3 regions of the Kineococcus gypseus genome follow, and region 2 is predicted to be linked to each of the others. Evidence: riboswitches for the same ligand, from Rfam matches in the RefSeq annotation. Region 2 holds a riboswitch; each other region holds the start of a gene.
What was found. A riboswitch is a leader RNA that binds a small molecule or an ion and turns the genes downstream of it on or off. The one in region 2 is predicted to bind S-adenosylmethionine.
Positions count from the first base shown of each region.

Region 1: another riboswitch for S-adenosylmethionine. It lies ahead of ACRYMN_RS06195 (ABC transporter substrate-binding protein); the one in region 2 lies ahead of ACRYMN_RS08480 (putative leader peptide).
Region 3: another riboswitch for S-adenosylmethionine. It lies ahead of ACRYMN_RS09090 (methyltransferase domain-containing protein); the one in region 2 lies ahead of ACRYMN_RS08480 (putative leader peptide).

Region 1 is NZ_JBJLRD010000011.1:52,449-55,692, reverse strand. It holds gene ACRYMN_RS06200 (ABC transporter permease) at 1-156, opposite strand, end outside; gene ACRYMN_RS06195 (ABC transporter substrate-binding protein) at 153-1,757, opposite strand; SAM riboswitch class I at 1,959-2,050, opposite strand; gene ACRYMN_RS06190 (XdhC family protein) at 2,084-2,827, opposite strand; gene ACRYMN_RS06185 (HNH endonuclease family protein) at 2,910-3,244, opposite strand, start outside.
Region 2 is NZ_JBJLRD010000017.1:10,082-13,325, forward strand. It holds gene ACRYMN_RS08470 (amidohydrolase) at 1-856, shown strand, start outside; gene ACRYMN_RS08475 (FBP domain-containing protein) at 928-1,455, opposite strand; SAM riboswitch class I at 1,637-1,729, shown strand; gene ACRYMN_RS08480 (putative leader peptide) at 1,738-1,848, shown strand; gene ACRYMN_RS08485 (flavin reductase family protein) at 2,056-2,583, shown strand; gene ACRYMN_RS08490 (ABC transporter substrate-binding protein) at 2,580-3,244, shown strand, end outside.
Region 3 is NZ_JBJLRD010000018.1:55,988-59,231, forward strand. It holds gene ACRYMN_RS09080 (NtaA/DmoA family FMN-dependent monooxygenase) at 1-161, shown strand, start outside; gene ACRYMN_RS09085 (DUF1684 domain-containing protein) at 158-979, shown strand; SAM riboswitch class I at 1,031-1,117, shown strand; gene ACRYMN_RS09090 (methyltransferase domain-containing protein) at 1,127-2,035, shown strand; gene ACRYMN_RS09095 (FAD/NAD(P)-binding protein) at 1,971-3,244, opposite strand, start outside.

The DNA of each region.
Region 1 (3,244 bases), on a different contig from region 2:
GCTCTGCTCCCCGCCCTGGCCGCCGGCCAGCATGATCGAGACCGGGTCGCTGGGCAGCAGGTACAGCACCGCGAACGTCACCGTGAACGCCGCCCACAGCACCAGCACCGCCTGGCCCAGCCGGCGCGCGACGTAGCCGGGCAGGGCGCCGCTCACGAGGACAGCCAGGCGTCGTGGAACCACAGCCGCGAGGAGCCCTCGAACTCCAGGTCGTGCACGTCGGCGCTGGCGGCGATGACGGTGGACAGCTCGAACAGCGGGATCGAGTACGCCTCGGTGAGCAGCTGCTGCGAGGCCTGCGCGACCAGCTCACCGCGCCGGTCGGCGTCCAGGGTGCCCGCCTGCCCGTCGAGCAGGTCGTCCAGCGGCCCGCGCGGGCGCTGGGCGACGTTGCGCGCGCTCTGCGCGAAGACGGTGCGCAGCACGTCCGGGTCGGAGCGGGTGAGGTTGTACAGCAGCACGTCGTAGTCGCCGGAGGCCTGCTGCGCCTGCTGCTCGGCCACGGTGGCCTGCTTCAGCTGCAGGTCGATGCCGACCTCGCGCACCTGCTGCTGGATCAGCTCCAGCGCCGCCGAGACCGGCTGCCAGAACGTCACCGTGAACGTCAGGCGCTGGCCGTCCTTGACGCGCACGCCGTCGGGGCCCTCCCTCCAGCCGGCCTCCTCCAGCAGCGCGGCGGCGCCGTCGACGTCGCGGGCCAGCAGCGCGGAGTCGTCCGGGGCCAGCGGCGTCGAGGCGGACAGCGCCGAGGAGACGGCCACGTCGCCGGGGTTGAGGATGCTCGCGACCTCCTCGCGGTCGACGGCCTTCGACAGCGCCTGCCGCACGCGCGCGTCGGAGAACAGCGGGCGCGAGGAGTTGGGGAAGAAGTTGTACGGGATGCCCGGGTTCGCGCGGCGCTCGGTCCAGAACCCGTCGCGGTCGAACTGCGGCAGGTCCTGCGCGGCGATGGAGGTCGTCGCGTCGATCTGGTCCGAGGCCAGCGAGCCGGTGCGCACGCTGGACTCCGGCACCACCTGGAAGGTGATGCTGTCCAGGTAGGCCTCGCCGGTGTGCCCGGCGCCGTCGGGCGCCCAGTCGTAGCCGGCGCGCTTCTCCAGCACCACCTCGGCGTCGCGGCGGTAGGAGCCGACCGTGAAGGGGCCGGACCCGGCCAGCGTGCTGCCGTCGCAGCGGGTGGCCGGGTCGGCGGCCACGGTGGCCGGCGAGAGCAGGCCCAGGCTCATCGTCGAGGTGGCCTGCAGGAACTGCGCGCTCGGCTGCGAGAACGTCACCACGGCCGTGAGCGGGTCGGGGGTCCGGGTGCCGGTGTACCCGGCCAGGTACGTCGAGCCCAGCTGCGCCTTGGCGCCCAGGGCGACGACGCCGTCGAGGTTGGCCTTCACGGCCGCCGAGTCCACCGGGGCGCCGTCGCTGAAGGTGGCGCCGCTGCGCAGGCGGAAGGTGAAGGTCGTCGCGTCCGGGGAGACTTCCCAGGACTGCGCCAGCCAGGGCCGCACCTCGCCGGAGGCGGGGTCCTGCACCGTCAGGGAGTCCACGAGCTGGCGGCCGATGTTCAGCGCGTCGTTGTTGCCGACCTGCTGGGGGTCGATGCAGCCGGAGTCGACCTGGATCGCGAAGCGCAGGTCCCCGCCGGGGCGCGGCTGCCCGCCCCCGGCGGCCGAGCCGCCACCACCGCCGTCGCCACCTCCGCACGCGGCGGTGGCGAGGAGGGTCAGCAGGGCGGGGACGGCGAGCAGCGGCGTGCGGGTGCGCAAGGGGGGCTCCTGGCTGGGAGGGGCGGCGGTGGGTGCGCGGGCGCGCGGCGGCACCGGGCCTCGCCCGGTGCGGGGAGCGGCGCGGGGCCGGGCGCGGGCGCCCGGCGGTGGCCGTCGGTCAGCGACAGCCGGCGGAGCAGGTGCGGCACAGGTCGACGACGCGCCGCAGGACCGCCACGTGGGGCTTGGGGTTCACGTTCTCCTCCATCGGCCTGGCGGGAGCACCCTCGCCCGTTCCCGGGGGGTTGCTGCGGCGTCGTCGAGCCAGGTCTCTCAACCGCTCTGGATGGTCTGCCGCGCACTGTAGGCGCAGCACCCGCCCGCGTTCAAACCGGTGCCGCGGCGGTGGTCGCCGCGGTGCCCGCCGTCGTGGTCGCCGCGGTGCCCGCCGTCGTGGTCGTCGCGGTGGTCGCGGCGGGCACCGCCCGCGGCAGCGCCCGGTGCGGGTGGGCGGCGACGAACACCTCCACCGCACCGCTCACGCGCACCGCGCCGCTGGTACCGGCGCGCAGCAGCTCCCGCGCCGCCCGGGCGACCGCGTCGTCGAGCTCGGCCGGGCCCAGCGAGCCGGCCCGCCGCGCCGGCCACAGCAGCAGGTGCCGACCCAGGGCCGCGGGGTCCGGCGCGGCGACCACGGTGGCCACCGCCACCGCCTCCCCCGCCCGCACCGAGGCCGCGGCCGAGCGCACGAGGTTGGCGTTGGAGCGGTCCACCCGCTCGACGAAGACCTCCGGGCCCACCGCGCACGGCGGCCGGCGGGCGCACGCCCCGGAGCACCGCCGCAGCACCGGCGCAGCACCGGCCAGCACGCGGCGGGCCAGCTCCAGCGCCGCCGGCTGCGCGCAGCGGCACGGCAGGGCGCCGGCGACCTCCCCGCGCGGGCCGAGCGCCAGGACGGTGCCCGCCGGGCGCGGCTCCAGGTGCTCCGGGCGCTGCGGGTGCGGCGAGGGCTCCACCCGCGCCGGGCGCACCACGGTGGCCAGGGCCACGGCGCCGCCGGCGGCGAGCCACTGCTCGACGCGCGCCAGCACCGCACCCGCCTCCTCGCCCGCGCCCACGCCCGTGCCCACGCCCGCAGCCTGCCACCCCGGCGCGCCCGCCGGGCCGGGACGCCACCGCGGGAGCGGTGCTCCGGGCCCCGGCCCGGAGCCCTCAGCGCGCGGGCAGCTCCTGACCGGGGCAGCCGGCCAGCACGTCGGCCATCGCCGTGCGCTCGGCGGGCGTGACCCACAGCCCCCAGGCGCTCTTGACGGCCACCTGCCGGGCGACGTACTCGCACGCGCCCAGCGGCGGCAGCCACTGCGAGGCGTCGTCGTCGCCCTTGGCGGAGTTCAGCGGGCCGTCCACGGCCAGCAGCTCCAGGGGGTCGTTGGCGAACTCGACGCGCTCCTCGGCGCTCCAGGCGCGCGCGCCGGTGCGCCAGGCCGCGGCCAGCGCCACGACGTGGTCGACCTGCACGTCCGAGCTCGTGGCGGGCCCGCGCCGGA
Region 2 (3,244 bases):
CCGGCGCGCGGCCCTGGGCGAGCCGGCGGTGCGCGTGTCGGTGGGCGTGTGGCCGCAGTGGCTCGACGACGCGCTCGCGCGGGGGCTGCGCAGCGGCGCCGCGCTGCCGGGCGCGGGGGCGCGGGTGCGGGTGGGCCCGGTCAAGCTCGTGGTGGACGGCTCGCTGGGCACGCGCACCGCGTACTGCTGCGACGCCTACCCCCCGCCGGCACCGGCGGGCCCGCACGGGGTGCTGCGCCTGCCGCCGCGGGAGCTGGAGGCGCTGCTGCGCCGCGCGGCCGCGCACGGCTTCGACGCGGCGGTGCACGCCATCGGCGACGCGGCGGTGGCCGTGGCCCTGGACGGCTTCGCGGCCGCCGGCTGCACCGGGCGCGTCGAGCACGCCCAGCAGGTGCGCGCGCAGGACCTGCCGCGCTTCGCGCAGCTGGGCGTGGTGGCCAGCGTGCAGCCGCGGCACGCCCCCGACGACCGCGACCTGTGCGAGGTGCACTGGGCGCACGGCGCCGGGCGGGCGTACCCGTACGCGGCCCTGCACGCCGCCGGCGCCGAGCTGCGGCTGGGCTCGGACGCGCCCGTGGCGCCGCTGGACCCCTGGGACGCCGTGGCCGCGGCCGTGCACCGCTCGGTGGACGGGCGCCCCGCCTGGCACCCCGAGCAGCACCTGCCGCTGGACGTGGCGCTGCGCGCGGCGTGCGACGGGCGCGCCGCGGTGCGCGCCGGCGACGTGGCCGACGCGGTGCTGGTGGCCGAGCCGCCGGCCGCGGTGCTGGCCGCGGGCGGCGCCGCGGCGCTGCGGCGCACCGAGGTGCTGGGCACCCTCGTCGGCGGGGCCTGGACGCACCGCGCGGGGGTGTGAGGCGACGGCGCCCGCCGCGGTTCACGCCCGCCGCGGCGCCCGCCGCGGTTCACGGACGCGCTGCGGCCCGCTCAGGTGCGCGCGCCCAGCACCGCGTCGACGAAGGCTCCCGCCCGCCGGGCGAGGTCCGCGCGGCGCTCCTCGACGGTGCGGCCGGGGTCGGGGCGCAGCGCCGCGGTGGCCCGCTGCACCTCCACGCAGCGCGCGCACGCGAGGTCGGCGCAGGCGTACACGCCCATGGTGTCGCCTCGGCGGCCGGCGGCGCCGGCGCGGGGCGCGGCGAACAGCGCCACGTCGCCGGCCGAGCGCGTCGTGCGGCACAGGTCGCACATGGCGGCCGCGCGGGCGCCCCCGCCGGAGGGCGCGCGCAGCACGAGCGCGCGCGGGGCCAGCCCCGGCGCCGCGCCCGGCACCAGCAGGCAGCCGCGCTCGGGGGCCCTCGGGTCGCGCCAGCCGGCGACCGGCGCCCGCGGGTCCACCTCGCGCACCCACGCGGGCACGCCCACGCGCGACGCCTCGCCCCTGCTGCAGTTCACGAACGCGCGGCGCACCACCTCCTCGGTGAGCACCGCCGGGCGCACGCCCCCCTCATCCGGCACGGTTCCTCCTCCGGGCGCCGCGCGCCCTTCTCCCTAACCCCTTTAGGCACCAGCCTACGCTGTGCGGAGGTGGTGGTCCAACGGGTTCCGGTCCTCCCGGGGGACCGGAAACCCTCCGGGGGACCGGAACCCGCACGGGGAACCGTTGACGGTGCGTGCACGGGTGTGCCAGGGTTCCAGGACGCCATCCAGAGCGGCTGAGAGACCTGGCTCGTCGACGCCGCAGCAACCCCCCGGAGACGGGAGCGGGTGCTCATGCCGGGAACGATGGGAGAACCCTCGATGAACCGCACCGCGCAGCAGTCGCCGCTGCGCCCGCTGCTCAGCGTGCAGCGCCGGCACGTCGACCTGTGCCGCGTCGGCAGCGCCCTCTGTCGCCGCACCCGCGCCTGACCGCACCGGTCCCGCCGAACCGCCCCGCGGGCCCGCGCGCGGACCCGCCCGCGCGGGCCCGCGCCGCGCCGCGGGCGCGGTCGCACGCCCACGAAGCCGTTGCGGCGCAACGGCTCACCACCACTGGAACCACCCCGCACCGGGCCGCACCCGCGCGCAGCGCGCGCACCGCCGCCCGGGCGCCGCCGCCTGCCCCGGAGGAAACCCTTGAGCGTCGCACCCCCCGCCCCCACGACCCCCTCGCTGCGCGAGCTGTTCGCCGCGCACGCCGGCGCCGTGGCGGTCGTCACCGCCGACGGCGGTGCCGGCCCCGCCGGTTTCACCGCCACCTCGGTCAGCTCCCTGTCGCTGGAACCGCCGCTGCTGGTGTTCAACGTGGCGCGCACCTCGTCCAGCTGGGACGCCGTCGCCTCCGCCGCGACGGTCGCCGTGCACTTCCTGGACGCCTCGCAGACCGACCTGGCCCGGCGGTTCGCCGCCCGCGGGACCGACCGCTTCACCGCTCCCCTGCGCTGGTCGCCGCTGCCGGGCGGCGCCCCGGGCCTGGACGACGCGCCCGTGGTCATCACCGGCCCGGTGGAGCACCGCTTCGCGGCGGGCGACCACCACCTCGTCGTGGTGCGCATCGCCTGGGCGGAGGTGCGGCGGGTGCACGAACCCCTGCTGCACCACGCCGGCGGCTACCACCGCCTCGGCGCGGCCCAGCCCGCCGCGGCGGCCGGGAGCGCGTGGTGAGGGCGCGGCGCGAGGTCCTCGGCGCGCTGGCCGCCGGCCTGACCGCTGCGCTGCTGTCCGCCTGCGCCGGCGCGCAGGCGGAGTCGCGGGACGGCGCCGCGGCCGAGCGGCCCGCCGAGCTGTCGCTGGACGTCCCGGCGGGCACGGAGCTCGTCGTCGCGGACCAGGCCCAGCAGCTGCAGACGGTGTTCGCCGCCTCCGGGCAGGACGCGCAGCTGGCCGCCGAGGTGACGTACGCGAACTTCACCGGCGGGCCGGCCATCCTCGAGGCGTTCCGCGCGGGCGCCGCCGACCTGGCCACCGTCGGGGACACCCCGCCGATCCAGGCCCTCGCCGCGGGCGCCGACGTGCGCATCGTGGCCGCCCGGCGCTCCAGCCCGGACGCCACGCGCCTGGCCGTCGCCCCCGGCGCGGACGTGCAGACCCTGGACGACCTGCGCGGCAAGCGGATCGCCTACGCCGAGGGGACCGCCCAGCAGTCCATCGTGCTGCGCGCGCTGGCCAGGGCGGAGCTGGAACCCGGCGACGTCGAACTCGTCGGCCTGCAGCTCGGCGACTTCCCCGACGCCGTGCGCACCGGCCAGGTGGACGTGGCCGTGCTCGGCGAGCCGAACCTGACGAGGTTCCTCGAACGCGCACCGGGCGGCAGCGCGCTGCCGGT
Region 3 (3,244 bases), on a different contig from region 2:
CGACCCTGACGCCCACCGGGCTCGACGAGTTCGTCGAACGGGTCGTGCCGCTGCTGCAGGAGCGCGGCACCTACCGCACGGGGTACACCGGCCCCACGCTGCGCGACCACCTGGGCCTGCGCCACCCGCACACCACCACCCGTTCCGAGGAGATCGCGTGACCACCACGAGCACGACGAGCACCACGAGCACCCCCGTCCCCGCGGGCGGGGCGGCACCCGCGGACTGGGAGGCGTGGCGCGCCCGGCGCACCGAGGTCCTCTCCGACCCGCACGGCTGGCTGAGCCTGACGGCCCTGCACTGGCTGGGGCGCACCCCCGCCCGCGCCGGCGACGTGCCCGGGCAGTGGTGGGCCGGCGCCGACGGCGTGCACGTGCGCGCCGGCGCCGGCGACGGGCTCGTCCTGGACGGCGAGCCGCTGACCGACGAGCGCGTCCTGCACCCCGTCGACGACGGCGCGGGCGTCACGGTGGTGGCCGGCGAGCGGCACGTGGAGGTGCTGCTGCGCAGCGGCAACGCCGGCCTGCGCGTGCGCGACCCGCGCTCGCCGGTGCTGGCCGCCTTCACCGGGGTGCCGGTGTTCGCCTTCGACGGGCGCTGGGTCCTCGACGGGCGGCTGGAGGCCGAGGAGGACGAGGTCGTCGTCGGTTCCGTCGTCGCCGGGCTCACCCAGGCGCGCACCGCCGCCGGGCGGGTGCGCTTCACCACCCCCGACGGCGTGGAGCGCTCGCTGCTGGCGCTGCGCTCCGGCGACGGGCTTCAGCTGCTGTTCACCGACCTCACCACGGGCGTGAGCAGCTCGCCCACGGCGCGCTCGATGACCGTGCCCGCGCCCGGCCCCGACGGGCGCGTCGTCGTGGACCTCAACCGCGCGCAGAACCTGCCGTGCGCGTTCACCGACCACGCCACCTGCCCGCTGCCGCCGGCGGGCAACCGCCTCGACGTGGCCGTCGAGGCGGGCGAGCGCGCCCCGCGCTGACGTCCTCCTGCGGCACCGCCCGCCGCCCCCGGGCGGTGCCGTAGCCTGCTCCGACCATCCAGAGCGGCCGAGAGACCTGGCTCGACGACGCCGCAGCAACCCCCTCGTGGAGGGTGCTCACGCCAGGACCGATGGGGGAGGTGCCACGTGAGCACGACCACGCCCGCCGCCGGCGGCGGCCTGGACGGCGACCCGGGCGAGCGGCGGCGCCGCGAGGCGGCCGCCTGGGCCACCTGGCAGGAGTCCGCGTGGGGGCGGCTGCGCTACCGCGTGGTGGCCGCCCTGCTGCGCGAGGAGTGCGCCCGGCTGGGCCCGGCGCCCCTGCGGGTGCTCGACGCCGGCGGCGGCGACGGCCGCGACGCGCTGCAGCTGGCGCTGGCCGGCCACGACGTCACGGTGCTGGACACCTCCCCGGACGTGCTGGCCGCCGCGCGCGCCGCTGCGGCCGCCGCCGGGGTGCCCGACCGCGTGCGCACGGTCGCCGCGGACCTGGAGGACCTCGGCGCCCTGGCCGCGCTGACCCGGCACCGCGCCGGCGGCTCCGGCTCCTTCGACGTGGTGCTGTGCCACGACGTGCTGCAGCACCGCGGCAGCGCCGAGCAGGTCGCCGCCGACGTGGCCGCGCTGGCCTCCTCGCTGCACCCGGGCGGGCTGCTCTCGCTGCTCGCGCCGGACCCCGCGGCGGACGTGCCGGCCACCGCGCTGCGCGAGGGCCCGGCGCAGGCGTGGGTGCTGCTGGACGCCGAGCGCGGCGTGGACCCGGCCACCGGCCGCTCCGTGCTGCGCTTGGAGCCCGCGGCGGTGGAGGCCGCCGCGCTCGCCGCCGGCTGCCAGGTCACCGGGCGCGCCGGCGTGCTCGTGGTGGCCCCGCAGCTCGAGGACGCCCACCGCGCCGGCAGCGCCGGCCCGGCGGGGCCCGCGCACCTCGCCCGCGCCGCGGGCCCCGCCGACCCCGCCGACCTCGACGACCTGGAGGAGCTGGAGGTCGAGCTCAGCCGGCGCGACGCGTTCCGGCGGGCGGGGCGCTACTGGCACCTGCTGGCTCGCCGGCGCTGAGGGCCGCCTCGAGCAGCCCGCCGGCCAGGGCGTCGTTGAGCCGGAAGAAGCCCGCGTCCAGGCCCGGGCGCGGGAACGCCGGTGCCCAGCCGCCGCCGGCCACCCACGGCCCGGCGGCGAAGCGGCGCGGGTGGGCGGTGCCGTCGCGGTGCAGCACGCGCCCCTCCTCGTCGACGGCCAGGCGCCCGCCGGCGAAGACCTCCCCGTCCGCGTCGGCGAACTCGCGCTCGCCCGCCTCGCCGCGCGCGGCGAGGGCGCGCAGCAGCGGGTCCGCCGCGCCGCGCACGGTGGGGGAGGGCAGCCGGGCGTCGACCAGGACGCGCGCGCTGACCTCGACCGGCCCGTTGCCGCCGCGGGCCGTCCACGCCCGCCCCTGCTCGTCGGGTCGCACCCGCAGCTCCCCGCCCAGGAAGCGCACCACCCCGGCGTCGGCCAGCGCGAGCAGCTGGCGCAGCCGCTGCGGCGGCGGGCCGGAGGCGACGTAGCTGAAGAAGCCGTGCCACCAGCCGTCGACCTCCAGCGCGGTGGAGCGCGCGTCCAGGAGCCCGCGCGCGGCCAGGGCGGCGACCACGCCGTAGCAGGACAGCAGCGCGCTGAAGACCGCCGCGTCGGCGCTGTGGGCCGGGTCGCCGCGGCGGGCGACGTCGGCGGCCACGTGGGCGCGCACGCGCTCGTGCACGCCCTCGGCGGTGGGCGACCACCACCCGGCCAGGGGGCGGTCCAGCCGCGCCAGGTCCAGGCAGTCCGCGGGGTCGGGCACCGCCCGCTCCACCAGGGCGTCCAGCTCGGTCGAGCCCCACGCCGCGGCGGCGAAGGCGGCGTCGAACTCGGCCGCGGGCACCCGGGTGCGCTGCGGGTGCCCGGCGAACAGCTCGCCGTAGTGCGCGCCGGCCAGCTCCTTGGCGATCAGCGGCCACGCGTCGCGGCGCAGCGAGAGCGGCCCGCGCCGGGCGGCCAGCTCCTCGCCGGCGGCCACCGTGAAGAAGCGCGGCAGCACCGGCCGGCGCTGCAGCTCGTAGGTGATCTTCGAGCGGTACGGCACCCCGCGCCGGGAGCCGACGTGCAGGACCGGCTCGGCCCCGCACGGCCGGTACACCAGCTGCCCGTCCGGGCCCTGTTCGTAGCGCCCGCCGCGCCCCTCGGTCAGCAGCACGAGCAGGTCCACGAACGCCAGGCCCATCCCCGCGACGAGGACGTCCTCGCCCGGGC